Linked DNA regions of Sphaerotilus microaerophilus. The protein of the gene in region 1 binds, or shares a complex with, the protein of each later gene. Links are inferred from orthologs where the notes say so. Each region holds a gene or a part of one and is shown in the gene's direction. Other genes may lie near its edges.

The links. The genes of interacting proteins can lie anywhere in the genome.
Region 2: the proteins of NGK70_RS06390 (region 1) and pnp are in contact, whole or in part, in a cryo-EM structure (PDB 9QH0), measured with the Escherichia coli proteins. The link is inferred for Sphaerotilus microaerophilus from one-to-one orthologs.
Region 3: the proteins of NGK70_RS06390 (region 1) and eno are in contact, whole or in part, in a solved structure (PDB 2FYM), measured with the Escherichia coli proteins. The link is inferred for Sphaerotilus microaerophilus from one-to-one orthologs.

Annotation. Positions count from the first base shown.
Region 1 is NZ_AP025730.1:1,440,297-1,446,763, forward strand. Bases 1,881-5,319 are described here. They hold NGK70_RS06390 (Rne/Rng family ribonuclease), read left to right. Parts: upstream 1,881-2,194; coding sequence 2,195-5,119; downstream 5,120-5,319. Also shown: NGK70_RS06380 (HAD family hydrolase), read right to left, coding at 1-259; NGK70_RS06385 (RluA family pseudouridine synthase), read right to left, coding at 256-1,308; NGK70_RS06395 (OmpA family protein), read left to right, coding at 5,427-6,272; NGK70_RS06400 (hypothetical protein), read left to right, coding at 6,330-6,467. UniProt on the Escherichia coli protein: Endoribonuclease that plays a central role in RNA processing and decay. Required for the maturation of 5S and 16S rRNAs and the majority of tRNAs. Also involved in the degradation of most mRNAs.
Region 2 is NZ_AP025730.1:1,774,969-1,777,939, forward strand. It holds pnp (polyribonucleotide nucleotidyltransferase), read left to right. Parts: upstream 1-301; coding sequence 302-2,641; downstream 2,642-2,971. Other genes in the region: rpsO (30S ribosomal protein S15), read left to right, coding at 1-41; NGK70_RS07855 (NAD(P)H-quinone oxidoreductase), read left to right, coding at 2,723-2,971. UniProt on the Escherichia coli protein: Involved in mRNA degradation. Catalyzes the phosphorolysis of single-stranded polyribonucleotides processively in the 3'- to 5'-direction. Also involved, along with RNase II, in tRNA processing.
Region 3 is NZ_AP025730.1:4,887,426-4,890,397, reverse strand. It holds eno (phosphopyruvate hydratase), read left to right. Parts: upstream 1-829; coding sequence 830-2,116; downstream 2,117-2,972. Other genes in the region: NGK70_RS20930 (GGDEF and EAL domain-containing protein), read right to left, coding at 2,505-2,972; ftsB (cell division protein FtsB), read left to right, coding at 2,134-2,409; kdsA (3-deoxy-8-phosphooctulonate synthase), read left to right, coding at 1-709. UniProt on the Escherichia coli protein: Catalyzes the reversible conversion of 2-phosphoglycerate (2-PG) into phosphoenolpyruvate (PEP). It is essential for the degradation of carbohydrates via glycolysis.

The DNA of each region.
Region 1 (6,467 bases):
GGTGGCGGTAGCGCCGCCCCAGTTCAGGGTAGCGCTGGGGCGAGAGGCCGGGCACGGCGTGCTGCAGCGCGTCATGCAGGCCCAGGCCGATCACGTAGGCGGCGGCCTCGTTGCTCGGCACCTGCACGCCCAGGTCGCGGCAGGCGGCCTGGATGCAGCGCACGATCAGCGCGGTGGAGTCGAACAGCGTGCCGTCCCAGTCGAAGACGATCAGGTCGAAGCGGCGGTGCTGCCGGGGGGTGAACGGGGCGGAACTCATGGGGTGCTGGCCGCTGCCGCCGGGGCGGTGGTCGGCAGGAGGGGGGCTGAGGACAGGCGGGACAGGAGTGTCGCGCACTCCGGTGGCAGCGGCGCTTCCAGCTCGATGCGTTCCCCACTGGCCGGATGGTCGAAGGCCAGCCGGCGTGCGTGCAGGAACATGTGCTCGAAGCGGCAGCCCGGCACCGCCGTGCCGCGCGCGAGTGCCTTGTTGACGGCGAAGTCGCCGTACTTGTCGTCGCCGACGATGGGGTGGCCGGCCTGCTGCAGGTGCACGCGGATCTGGTGGGTGCGGCCGGTCTTGATGGTCACGTCCAGCAGGGTGTGGCCCGGCAGGGCCTGCACCACCCGCACCAGGCTGATCGAACGCCGGCCGTCGGGGTGGTCGGCCGGGACCGCCTTCACGCGGCGCTCGCCCGCGGCGTCGAGGTACTTGTGCAGCGCCACGTCGATCACCTTGAGCGCGGCCGGCCAGGCGCCAATCACCAGCGCCGCATAGGTCTTGCCCGTCTCGCGCTGGCGGAACTGGTCCTGCAGCGCAGTCAGTGCGCTGCGCTTCTTGGCAATCAGCAGGATGCCGGAGGTCTCGCGGTCCAGCCGGTGCACCAGTTCCAGGAAGCGCGCCTCGGGCCGGGCCCGGCGCAGCTGCTCGATGACGCCAAAGCTGACCCCCGAGCCGCCGTGCACCGCCACGCCGGCGGGCTTGTCGATGGCCAGAAGGTGCTCGTCCTCGAAGAGCAGCGGGAACTCGCGCGCCGGCACCGCAGCGCCCTCGGCGGGGTCGCGCTCGGCCAGGCGCAGCGGCGGCACGCGCACCTCGTCACCGGCCTCCACGCGGGTGTCGGCGCCAGCACGGCCCTTGTTCACCCGCACCTCGCCGCTGCGGATGATGCGGTAGACGAGCGTCTTGGGCGCGCCCTTCAGTTCGCGCAGCAGGAAGTTGTCCAGCCGCTGCCCGGCGCTGCCCTCGTCGACGACCAGGTGCCGCACCGCGGCGGCGCCAGCGCCGACCGGCGATGCAGCGGGCGCCGTGGCCGGCTTGACGCGCAGGGGCGTGGGCGCTGCCGGCCGGCCTGGGGTGATGATCGGCGCCGTGGATCGGGGATTCCCCCCCGGGCGGGGCTTGCGCGGGGCGGGGGAATCACCGGCTTTTCTGCCCGGTGTCCTGCCTGCCGATACCCCTATAATCTTTCGCACCACGTTCACGCTGTAAGTGTTTGATTTGTCAGAGTTTACCGGGCACCGCAGCGGGAAGTGGGGAGTCGGCCGGCCGCGCCTGAGGTGCGCAGGGCGATTCCATCGGTGATGCAGCGTCGGGTGCTGCCCATGGTGCCGCCTCCCAAGGTGAGCCGGCGGATGGGTGAGCCAGGCGCAAGAATTCACGCTGACAGGACTTCATCACAAGGTTTCCGGCTGCAGCCGGGGCCCATCGCTGCTGCCGATCCAAGGGGGTCGGGTGGCGGCGGCGGCGCCGAGGCTGTGGCCTGCGTCCGGCAAGGGACGCGTCGTTGCATGCCCATGTCCATCCTCCCCACGAGTGCCCCCGCGCTCGCCTGCCTCCTCCCCCGGGTGAAGCCCGGCGGAGCCGGCGGGCGTGTCGAGCCGCTGGCGCCTCGGGCTGCCCACCGCGCGCCACTGTCGCGCCGGATGCGCGGCACAGTGCCCTGCCGGTCGGTCGGCCGGCATCACGGGATGGCCTTGGGGCCGGCAGCGGCGCCTCGCAAGCCGGCGCACGCGCCAACGCTGCCGGTCTGAGGGTGGGCGGCATCGAGCCGCCACGCCTGCACCGACCGCAGTCCAGGGCGATTCCTTCACGGTGCTGTTGCGCTGAGTTCGTGCATCGACGTCAGGTTGCCGCCGGGTTTTGACCCGGTGGTGACGTTTTGCATGAGCGTCGTGTGCGGCCACAGGCTGCCACGGTGCAACAGGAGACCGCATGAAGCGCATGCTCATCAACGCCACGCAGCCCGAGGAAAGGCGCCTGGCGATCGTCGACGGCCAGAAACTGCTCGATTTCGAAACCGAGATCGAGGGCCGCGAACAACGCAAGGGCAATATCTACAAGGCCGTCGTCACGCGCGTCGAGCCCTCCCTGGAAGCGTGTTTCGTCGACTACGGCGAGGACCGCCACGGCTTCCTGCCGTTCAAGGAAATCTCGCGCCAGTATTTCAAGGAAGGCGTCAGCGTCCGCGACGCCAAGATCTCCGACGTCATCTCCAACGGCCAGGAGCTGCTGGTCCAGGTCGAGAAGGAAGAGCGTGGCAACAAGGGCGCGGCGCTGACCACCTTCGTCAGTCTGGCCGGGCGCTACCTGGTGCTCATGCCCAACAACCCGCGCGGCGGCGGCGTGAGCCGGCGCATCGAGGGTGAGCAGCGCGAGGAGCTCAAGGAGAACCTCGACCAGCTCGAATACCCCAAGGGCATGAGCCTGATCGCCCGCACCGCCGGCATCGGCCGCACGGCGCCCGAGCTGCAGTGGGACCTCAACTACATGCTCAAGCTGTGGACCGCCATCGACGAGGCGTCCAGGGCCGGCCGGGGTGCCTTCCTGATCTACCAGGAATCGTCGCTGGTCATCCGAGCGATCCGGGACTACTTCACCGCCGACATCGGCGAGATCCTGATCGACACGGACGACATCTACGAGCAGGCCAAGCAGTTCATGAACCACGTGATGCCGGAGACGGCCAATCGCGTGAAGCGCTACCGCGATGACGCGGCGCTGTTCAGTCGCTTCCAGATCGAGCACCAGATCGAGACGGCCTTCAGCCGCACGGTGAACCTGCCCTCGGGCGGCGCCATCGTGATCGACCACACCGAGGCGCTGGTCGCGGTGGACGTCAACTCGGCGCGCGCCACCCGTGGCGGCGACATCGAGGAAACCGCCACCCGCACCAACCTCGAAGCCGCCGACGAGATCGCCCGCCAGTGCCGCCTGCGCGACCTGGGCGGCCTGATCGTGGTCGACTTCATCGACATGGAAGAGAGCAAGAACCGCCGCGAGGTCGAACAGCGCCTGCGCGACGCGCTGCGCTTCGACCGTGCCCGCGTGCAGTTCAGCTCGATTTCCAAGTTCGGCCTGCTCGAACTCAGCCGCCAGCGCCTGCGCCCGGCGCTGAGCGAGGGCTCGCACATCACCTGCCCGCGCTGCAACGGCACCGGCCACATCCGCGACACCGAGTCGTCGGCGCTGCAGATCCTGCGCATCATCCAGGAGGAGACGCTGAAGGAGAACACCGCCGCCGTGCACGTGCAGGTGCCGGTGGAGGTGACCAGCTTCCTGCTCAACGAGAAGCGCACCGAGATCACCAAGATCGAGCTCAAGCAGCGCTGCACGGTGCTGCTGGTGCCCAACAAGCACCTGGAGACGCCGAACTACAAGCTGGAGCGCCTGCGCCACGACGACCCGCGTCTGGAGAACCTCAGCGCCAGCTACACGATGATCGAGGAGCCGGACGAGGAAGTTGGTATCACCCGGCGCGAGAAGAACGCCAAGCCCCGGCAGGAGCCGGTCATCAAGGGCGTGCTGCCCGACCAGCCGGCGCCCGTTGCGGCGCCCAAGCCCAAGCCCGAGCCGGTCGCTGCGCCGGCCCAGCCGGTGGCCCATTCAGCTGCGGCTCCCGCGTCGGCACCGGTTGCCACCGCCGCGCCGGCGGCTGCGGCTGGCAACGGCTTCTTTGGCTGGGTGCGCAAGCTCTTCGGCATGGCGCCGACGGTGGCGCCCGAGGTGGCTCCGGCCGAAGCGGTGCCGGCGGTACAGGCCCCGGCTGCGGCGAAACCGGCCGAACGCGAGGGCCGTGAAGGCCGTGGCGAGCGCGGTGGCCGCGAAGGCCGCGGTGAACGCAGGGACGGCCGCGGCGAGGGCCGGGGTGACCGAGGCGAGCGCCGCCGCAACGGCGAAGGCGCCAAGGGCGAGGCCCGCGCCGAGCGTCAGGGTGAGCGCCAAGGAGAACGCCAAGGAGAGCGCCCGAATCGTGGTGAACGCCCCGACCGGGCTGAACGTGGTGAGCGTCCCGAACGCGCTGAGGGCCGCAACGGCAACGAGCCGCGCCGCGAGCGCCAGGTAGGCGACGAGGCCGGCCGCGGTCCGCGCACCGACCGGCGTGCGCTGGCCACCGTCGCCGAGGGGGCAGCAGCAGACGTGTCTGCACCGGCCTTCGAGGACACCCAGCCGCAGGGCGCCGAGAGCGATGCAGACCGGGACGGCCGCCGCCGCCGCCGCGGTGGCCGCTCGCGCCGCGAGCGCGAGGAAGGCCAGGGCCGCGTCGAGAGCCAGGAGCTGAACGCCGAACTGGGCGCCGAGGCCGCCGTGCCGCTGACGCAGGTCGAAGGCACCGCTGGCGAGGCCGGGGCCGTACCGGTGACGGCGGTGGACGAGGCGGCTGCCGAGGGCGCTGATGCACAGCGCGACGGCCGCCGCCGCCGCCGTGGCCGCGGTCGCGGCCGTGAGGAGGGCGAGGGCGTCGAGGGTGGCGAGTCCGCTGCCGCACAGGCACAGGCCGAGCCGGCCATGGAAGGCGCTGCGCCTGCCGCGGTGGCTGCCCAACCCGAGGCCATCGCCGCTCCGGTCGAGCCCATCGTGGTCGAGGTTGCGCCGGTGGCCGCGCCGCTCGCCGTGGCGCAGCCCTACGTGCTGCCGCTGGATGCCCTGGCCGAACTGGCGCGCGGCGCCGGCCTGGAATGGGTCAACAGCGATGCCGACAAGGTCCGTGCGGTGCAGGAGGCAATTGCCTCCGAGCCAGCGCCCGTGCGCGTGCCGCGGGTGATCAAGCCGGTGGTGCTGATCGACGAAGGCCCGCTGGTGCTGGTCGAGACGCGCCGCGATCTGGCCGGCCTCACCCTCCCGTTCGAGCGGGGCTGATCGACCGGCGAGAGGCCCTCGCCATTGAACCCGGGCCCTGGTTGTTCCAGGGCCCCCAAGCCGCCCGGCTGCTGTCCGGCGGCTTTTTTGCGTCCATGCGCTCAAGCGTTCAGCGGGGGGAGCTCGGTGTTTCTGCGCGCGGATCGTGTTGCTTGATTGTCGAATCCGCCGGTCAATGGGCTTGTCAAGCCCCTGAATGCGTGAACTATTTCTCTTCAACTCCTATATTACAAACGGTAACTCTGTGCTGATCAGTGGATCCCGCGGCATCCGACCCTGGGGCCGAGCACATGCGAGGAGATGTGTCATGTGGCGTCGTGTGCCTTGTGCACTGTGGGCTGCTCTGGGCGCGCTGGCGCTGGCAGCCTTGGCCTGGTCGGCACTCGGGCGGGGTGATGCGGCGGCGCAGACCGTGCGCAAGCATGCACAGGCCGATGCCGGGCAGATCCTGCAGGCAGCAGGCTTCCCCTGGGCGCGCCTGGAGATCGACGACGAGGTGGGGCGCATCGTGGGCGATGCCCCCTCGCTGGCGCAGCGCGCCGCGGCCTTCACGGCAGCCGGGACCTTGCTGATGCCGATGATGGGTTCGCCCGGTGTCTTTGCCCGGCTGGAGGATCGGCAGACGTCCAGCCTGCCCGGGCTGCCGGAGCTGCCCGCAGCGGGCGACGCGCCCCCTGTACCCTCGCGGCCCGGGGAGGCTGGGGCCGAGGCCACCAAGGCCGGCAACGCAGCGTCTGCTGCGTCCGCTGTCACTGCTGCTTCCGCTGCCACTGCTGCCGCGGCGGACTGCCAGCGGGCGATGGCGCGGCTGCTGCAGGCCCAGCAGATGCGATTCAAGCTCGCCTCGGCCGAGTTGGCGCCGGGCAGCGCCCCGCTGCTCAAACGCCTGAGCGAACAGGCCCTGCGCTGCCCGCAGGCAGGCATCGTGGTGCAAGGGCATACCGACGCCCAGGGCGATGCCGGCGCCAACCTCGCCCTGTCGCGCCGGCGTGCCGATGCGGTGGTGGCGGCGCTGGTCAAGGACGGTGTGCCTGCTGCGCGATTGAAGGCCGAGGGCCTGGGCGAGAGCCGCCTGCTCGATGCCACTGACACGCCGGCCGCCCACGAACGCAATCGCCGCATCGAGTTCCATCTGGCACCGTCGACGCGCTGAGGCGCGCGGCGGATCCACGCTCCCACCCCCCTTCGACGCCATCGCGCGGAGATCACCATGTACCTGCTCAGCCAGTTGTGGCTCCATCTCGTGCTTGCCTGCCTGGCTGGCGCGGCATTCGGGTTTGCGCTCCGCCTCCTGTGTTCGCGACGAGCGCAGGACGCCCAGAGGCAGGCCCAGCGTGACGAAGCCGAA
Region 2 (2,971 bases), 330 kb from region 1 along the record:
GCTACGTCGCGCTGATCCAGAAGCTGGGCCTGCGCAAGTAATTGCCGCGATGAGGTCGAGGAGCCTGTCCAGGATTGCCGGGGCAGGCTCTTTGCACTTTCACGCATCGGTTCCGGCTGTCGGGTGGCCGGGGTTCTGATTCCTTCACTCCCGTCTTTTGCATGCAGGCCGGTGTCGAGGGCGCTGCTGTGTCATTCCAACGGATCCGCCGGGCGGGGTCGCTGGAATGGCATTGCGCCACACTGAGCTGTCTGCGGGTGCCGCGTCCCACCCTCCGGGCGCATCCAACCAGGAGAACCGCATGAGTCTCTTCAACAAAGTCACCAAGACCTTCCAATGGGGTCAGCACACCGTCACCCTCGAGACCGGCGAGATCTCGCGCCAGGCCAGCGGTGCGGTCATCGTCAACATCGATGACACCGTCGTGCTGTGCACGGTGGTCGGCGCCAAGAACGCCAAGCCCGGCCAGGACTTCTTTCCCCTGACGGTCGACTACATCGAGAAGGCCTACGCTGCCGGCCGCATCCCGGGCAGCTTCTTCAAGCGCGAAGCCAAGCCGTCCGAATTGGAAGTGCTGACCAGCCGCCTGATCGACCGCCCGCTGCGTCCGCTCTTCCCCGAGGGCTTCTACAACGAAGTGCATGTGGTCATCCACACGCTGTCGCTGAACCCGGAAGCCTCGGCCGACATCGCCGCGCTGATCGGCTCGTCCGCTGCGCTGGCCATTTCGGGCATCCCGTTCAACGGCCCGGTGGGTGCGGCCCGCGTGGGCTATGTCAACGGCGAGTACGTGCTCAATCCGGGCCCGACCGCGCTGAAGAGCTCGCAGCTGGATCTGGTGGTGGCCGGCACCGAAGCGGCCGTGCTGATGGTCGAATCGGAAGCGCAGCAGCTGACCGAAGAGGTGATGCTGGGCGCCGTGGTCTACGGCCACGAGCAGGCCAAGGTGGCAATCGCCGCGATCAACGACCTGGTGCGTGATGCCGGCAAGCCGGCCTGGGACTGGACGGCACCGGCCCGCAACGAGCCGCTGATCGCCAAGGTCGCGGAGTTCGGCCAGGCCAAGATCGAGGCCGCTTACCAGATCCGCAACAAGCAGGCGCGCACGCATGCCTGCCGTGCGGCCTATGCTGAAGTGAAGATCTCGCTGGCCGAAGCCGGCGTGGCCTTCGACGGCGTCGAAGTCGACAACCTGCTGTTCGAACTGGAAGCCAAGACCGTGCGTGGCCAGATCCTGGCCGGTGAGCCCCGCATCGACGGCCGCGACACCCGCACCGTGCGCCCGATCGAGATCCGCACCGGCGTGCTGCCGCGCACCCACGGCTCGGCGCTGTTCACCCGCGGTGAAACGCAGGCGCTGGTCGTGGCCACGCTCGGCACCGACCAGGACTCGCAGCGCATCGACGCGCTGGCCGGCGACTTCCGCGACACCTTCCTGTTCCACTACAACATGCCCCCGTTCGCCACCGGCGAAGTGGGTCGCATGGGCACCACCAAGCGCCGCGAGACCGGCCATGGCCGCCTGGCCAAGCGCGCCCTGGTGCCGCTGCTGCCCAACCGGGAAGACTTCGCCCACACCATCCGCGTGGTGTCCGAGATCACCGAGTCCAATGGCTCCTCGTCGATGGCTTCGGTCTGCGGCGGCTGCCTGGCGATGATGGACGCCGGCGTGCCGATGAAGGCCCACGTGGCCGGCATCGCGATGGGCCTGATCAAGGAAGGCAACCGCTTCGCGGTGCTGACCGACATCCTGGGCGATGAAGATCACCTCGGCGACATGGACTTCAAGGTGGCCGGCACGACCGCCGGCGTGACCGCCCTGCAGATGGACATCAAGATCCAGGGCATCACCAAGGAGATCATGCAGGTCGCGCTGGCGCAGGCCAAGGAAGCGCGTCTGCACATCCTGGGCAAGATGGTCGAGGTGGTGGCTGGTGCCAACACCGAGGTGTCGGAGTTCGCGCCGCGCCTGTACACCATGAAGATCAATCCGGAGAAGATCCGTGACGTGATCGGCAAGGGTGGCTCGGTGATCCGTGCGCTGACCGAAGAGACCGGCTGCCAGATCAACATCGACGAAGACGGCACGATCACGATCGCCTCCACCGACGCCGAGAAGGCCGAGGTGGCGAAGAAGCGCATCGCCGACATCACGGCCGAGGCCGAGATCGGCAAGGTCTACGAAGGCCCGGTCACCAAGATCCTGGACTTCGGCGCGCTGATCAACATCCTGCCGGGCAAGGACGGCCTGCTGCACATCAGCCAGATCGCCCACCAGCGCGTCGAGAAGGTCACTGACTTCCTGACCGAAGGCCAGATCGTCAAGGTCAAGGTGCTGGAGACCGACGAGAAGGGCCGCATCAAGCTGTCCATGAAGGCGCTGCTGGAGCGTCCGGAAGGCATGGAAGAAGAGCCGCGCTTCGAGCGCCCGCGCCGTGAGTATGGCGATCGGAATGACCGGGGGGATCGTGGCGACCGGGGGCCGCGCCGTGAGCGTGGTGATCGCCCGGATCGCGGCGAGCGTGGTGACCGTGCCGAGCGTCCGCCGCGTGGCGAGCAGGCGCCCGCGCCTGCCGGTGATGCCGTGTCGGCCGCTCCGGCTGATTCCGGCGACCAGCAGCAACAGCAGCAGCAACAGTGAAGTGAGGTGCGCCTGAGTGGTGATGCCGGCGACCCGAAAGGGCGGCGCCGCGGACGCTCAGGTGGCCGGAGGGCCGCGACGATGAAGGCGATCGAGATCTCCCGTCCGGGCACGCCCGACGTGCTCTGTCTGGCCGAGCGTGCCGACCCCGTGCCGGGGCCGGGTGACGTGCTGATCCGCGTGATGGCCAGCGGCGTGAACCGTCCAGACGTGCTGCAGCGCAAGGGTGCCTACCCGCCACCGCCGGGGGCTTCCGATCTGCCGGGGCTGGAGGTCGCTGGGGTCGTGCTCGGCGGCGATGCGCAGGCCATGGCCGATGCAGGCGTCGCG
Region 3 (2,972 bases), 3.4 Mb from region 1 along the record:
GGGCTCCTTCGACAAGGCCAACCGCTCGTCGGGCAGCAGCCAGCGCGGCGTGGGCATCGACGCGGGCCTGAAGATCCTCGACGAGGTGCGCCGCCAGACCGGCCTGCCGGTGATCACCGACGTGCACGACGAGGCCCAGGTGGCCGAGGTCGCCAGCGTGGTGGACGTGCTGCAGACGCCGGCCTTCCTGTGCCGCCAGACCGATTTCATCCGCGCGGTGGCGATGTCCGGCCGTCCGGTGAACATCAAGAAGGGCCAGTTCCTCGCGCCCTGGGACATGAAGAACGTCATCGACAAGGCCCGCGCCGCCGCGCGAGAGGCCGGCCTGTCGGAAGACCGCTTCCTGGCCTGCGAGCGCGGCGTGAGCTTTGGCTACAACAACCTCGTGGCCGACATGACCAGCCTGGCCGAGATGCGCCAATCCGGCGCGCCGGTGGTGTTCGACGTCACCCACTCGGTGCAGAAGCCCGGCGGGCTGGGCAACGTGAGCGGCGGTGCGCGCGAGATGGTGCCGGTGCTGGCCCGCGCGGGTGTCGCCGCCGGCGTGGCGGGGCTGTTCATGGAAACGCACCCGGAGCCGGCCGAGGCCTGGTCCGATGGGCCGAACGCGGTGCCGCTCAAGCACATGCGCGCGCTGCTGGAGCAGCTGGTCGCGCTGGACCGTGTCGTCAAGCAGCAACCGCTGCTGGAGAATCACTTTTCATGCTGATCAAGCCGGCTGCAACTTTGCACGGCTGATCGGCACGCCGACGCAGCGGTCACGCGCACCCCGGCGTCTTTGCGGCACCATGCGCGCAGTGAATTTTTGACACAACAGGAGTCCCCCAAGATGAGCGCCATCGTCGACATCGTCGGCCGCGAAGTTCTCGACAGCCGCGGCAACCCCACCGTTGAATGCGACGTGCTGCTGGAAAGCGGCACCATGGGCCGCGCGGCCGTGCCCAGCGGCGCCTCCACCGGCAGCCGCGAGGCCATCGAGCTGCGCGACGGCGACAAGAGCCGCTACCTGGGCAAGGGCGTGCTCAAGGCGGTGCAGAACATCAACACCGAGATCAGCGAAGCCGTGCTGGGCCTGGACGCCAGCGAGCAGAGCTTCCTGGACAAGACCCTGATCGACCTGGACGGCACCGACAACAAGGGCCGCCTGGGCGCCAACGCGATGCTGGCCGTCTCGATGGCCGTGGCGCGCGCCGCCGCGGAAGAGTCCGGCCTGCCGCTGTACCGCTACTTCGGCGGCATGGGCGCGGTGCAGCTGCCCGTGCCGATGATGAACGTCATCAACGGCGGCGCGCACGCCAACAACAGCCTGGACCTGCAGGAGATGATGATCATCCCCGTGGGCGCGCCGAGCCTGCGCGAGGCCCTGCGCTGGGGTGCCGAGACCTTCCACGCGCTCAAGAAGATCCTGCACGACAAGCACATCAGCACCGCGGTCGGTGACGAAGGCGGCTTTGCCCCCAGCGTCGAGAGCCACGAAGCGGCGATCCAGATGATCCTGCAGGCCATCGACATGGCCGGCTACCGTGCCGGTGACCAGATCGCCCTGGGCCTGGACTGCGCGGCCAGCGAGTTCTACCACGGCGGCAAGTACGTGCTGGCCGGCGAAGGCAACCTGTCGCTGACCGCCGAGGCCTGGACCGACATGCTGGCCACCTGGGTGGACAAGTACCCCATCATCAGCATCGAAGATGGCATGCACGAGGGCGACTGGGCTGGCTGGGCGCACCTGACGCAGCGCCTGGGCAAGAAGGTCCAGCTGGTGGGGGACGACCTGTTCGTGACCAACACCCGCATCCTGAAGGAAGGCATCGAGAAGGGCATCGCCAACTCGATCCTCATCAAGATCAACCAGATCGGTACGCTCAGCGAGACCTTCGCCGCCGTCGAGATGGCCAAGCGCGCCAACTACACGGCCGTGATCAGCCACCGCTCGGGCGAGACGGAAGACAGCACCATCGCCGACATCGCTGTGGGCACCAACGCCGGCCAGATCAAGACCGGCTCGATGAGCCGCAGCGACCGCATGGCCAAGTACAACCAGCTGCTGCGCATCGAGGAAGACCTGGGCGACGTGGCGGTGTACCCGGGCCGCGCGGCCTTCTACAACCTGCGCTGATCGGGCGCTGCTGACCCATGCGCGGCGTCACCCTCGTCCTGGTTGCCCTGCTCGGCTACGTGCATGCCGAGCTGTGGTTCGGCCGCTCTGGGGTGCCGCGCGTGCTGGAGCTGCGCGCGCAGGTGGCCGAGCAGCAGGCGCTCAACGAGCAGGCCCGGGTGCGCAACGACCGCCTGCAGGCGGAAGTGACCGATCTGCAGACCGGGCGCGAGATCATCGAGGAAAAGGCCCGTGCCGAGCTCGGCATGGTCCGGCCGAACGAGCTGCTGGTGCAGTACACGCCCGCGCGCTGAGGTGCGGCCGCTGGCGGGTTCGGCTGGCGATGCAAAAAGGGGCCCGAGAGCCCCTTTTGTCTTTTGCTGAAACGCTTGCGTGGTTGCTCTGCCGGTCAGGCCGGCTCGTGCGACCTGTGCGCCAGCAGCGCGTCGAACTGTGTGGCCGGCACCGGGCGTGAGAAGAGGTAGCCCTGGCCGTAGTCGCAGCCCGCCGCCTGCAGCAGGGCGCGTTGCTCTTCGGTCTCGACGCCTTCGGCCACCACCTTCAGGCCGAGCTTGTGCGCCATCATCGCGATGCCCTCGCACAGCGCCAGGTCCGGCGATGCGGGCTTCAGGTTGCTCACGAAGGAGCGGTCGATCTTGATGTAGTCGATGTCCAGCCGGTTCAGGTACGCCAGTGACGAGTAGCCGGTGCCGAAATCGTCCAGTGCCACCTGCACCCCCGCATCCCGGAAGCGCAGCAGCTGCCGCGTCACCTCGGGGCCGGCCTCCATCAGCAGGCCCTCGGTGATCTCCACGACGACGCAGGAGCCGTCCACGTCCAGCGAGCGCAGGTGGTGCAGCCAGGCCGAGAGGGCCAG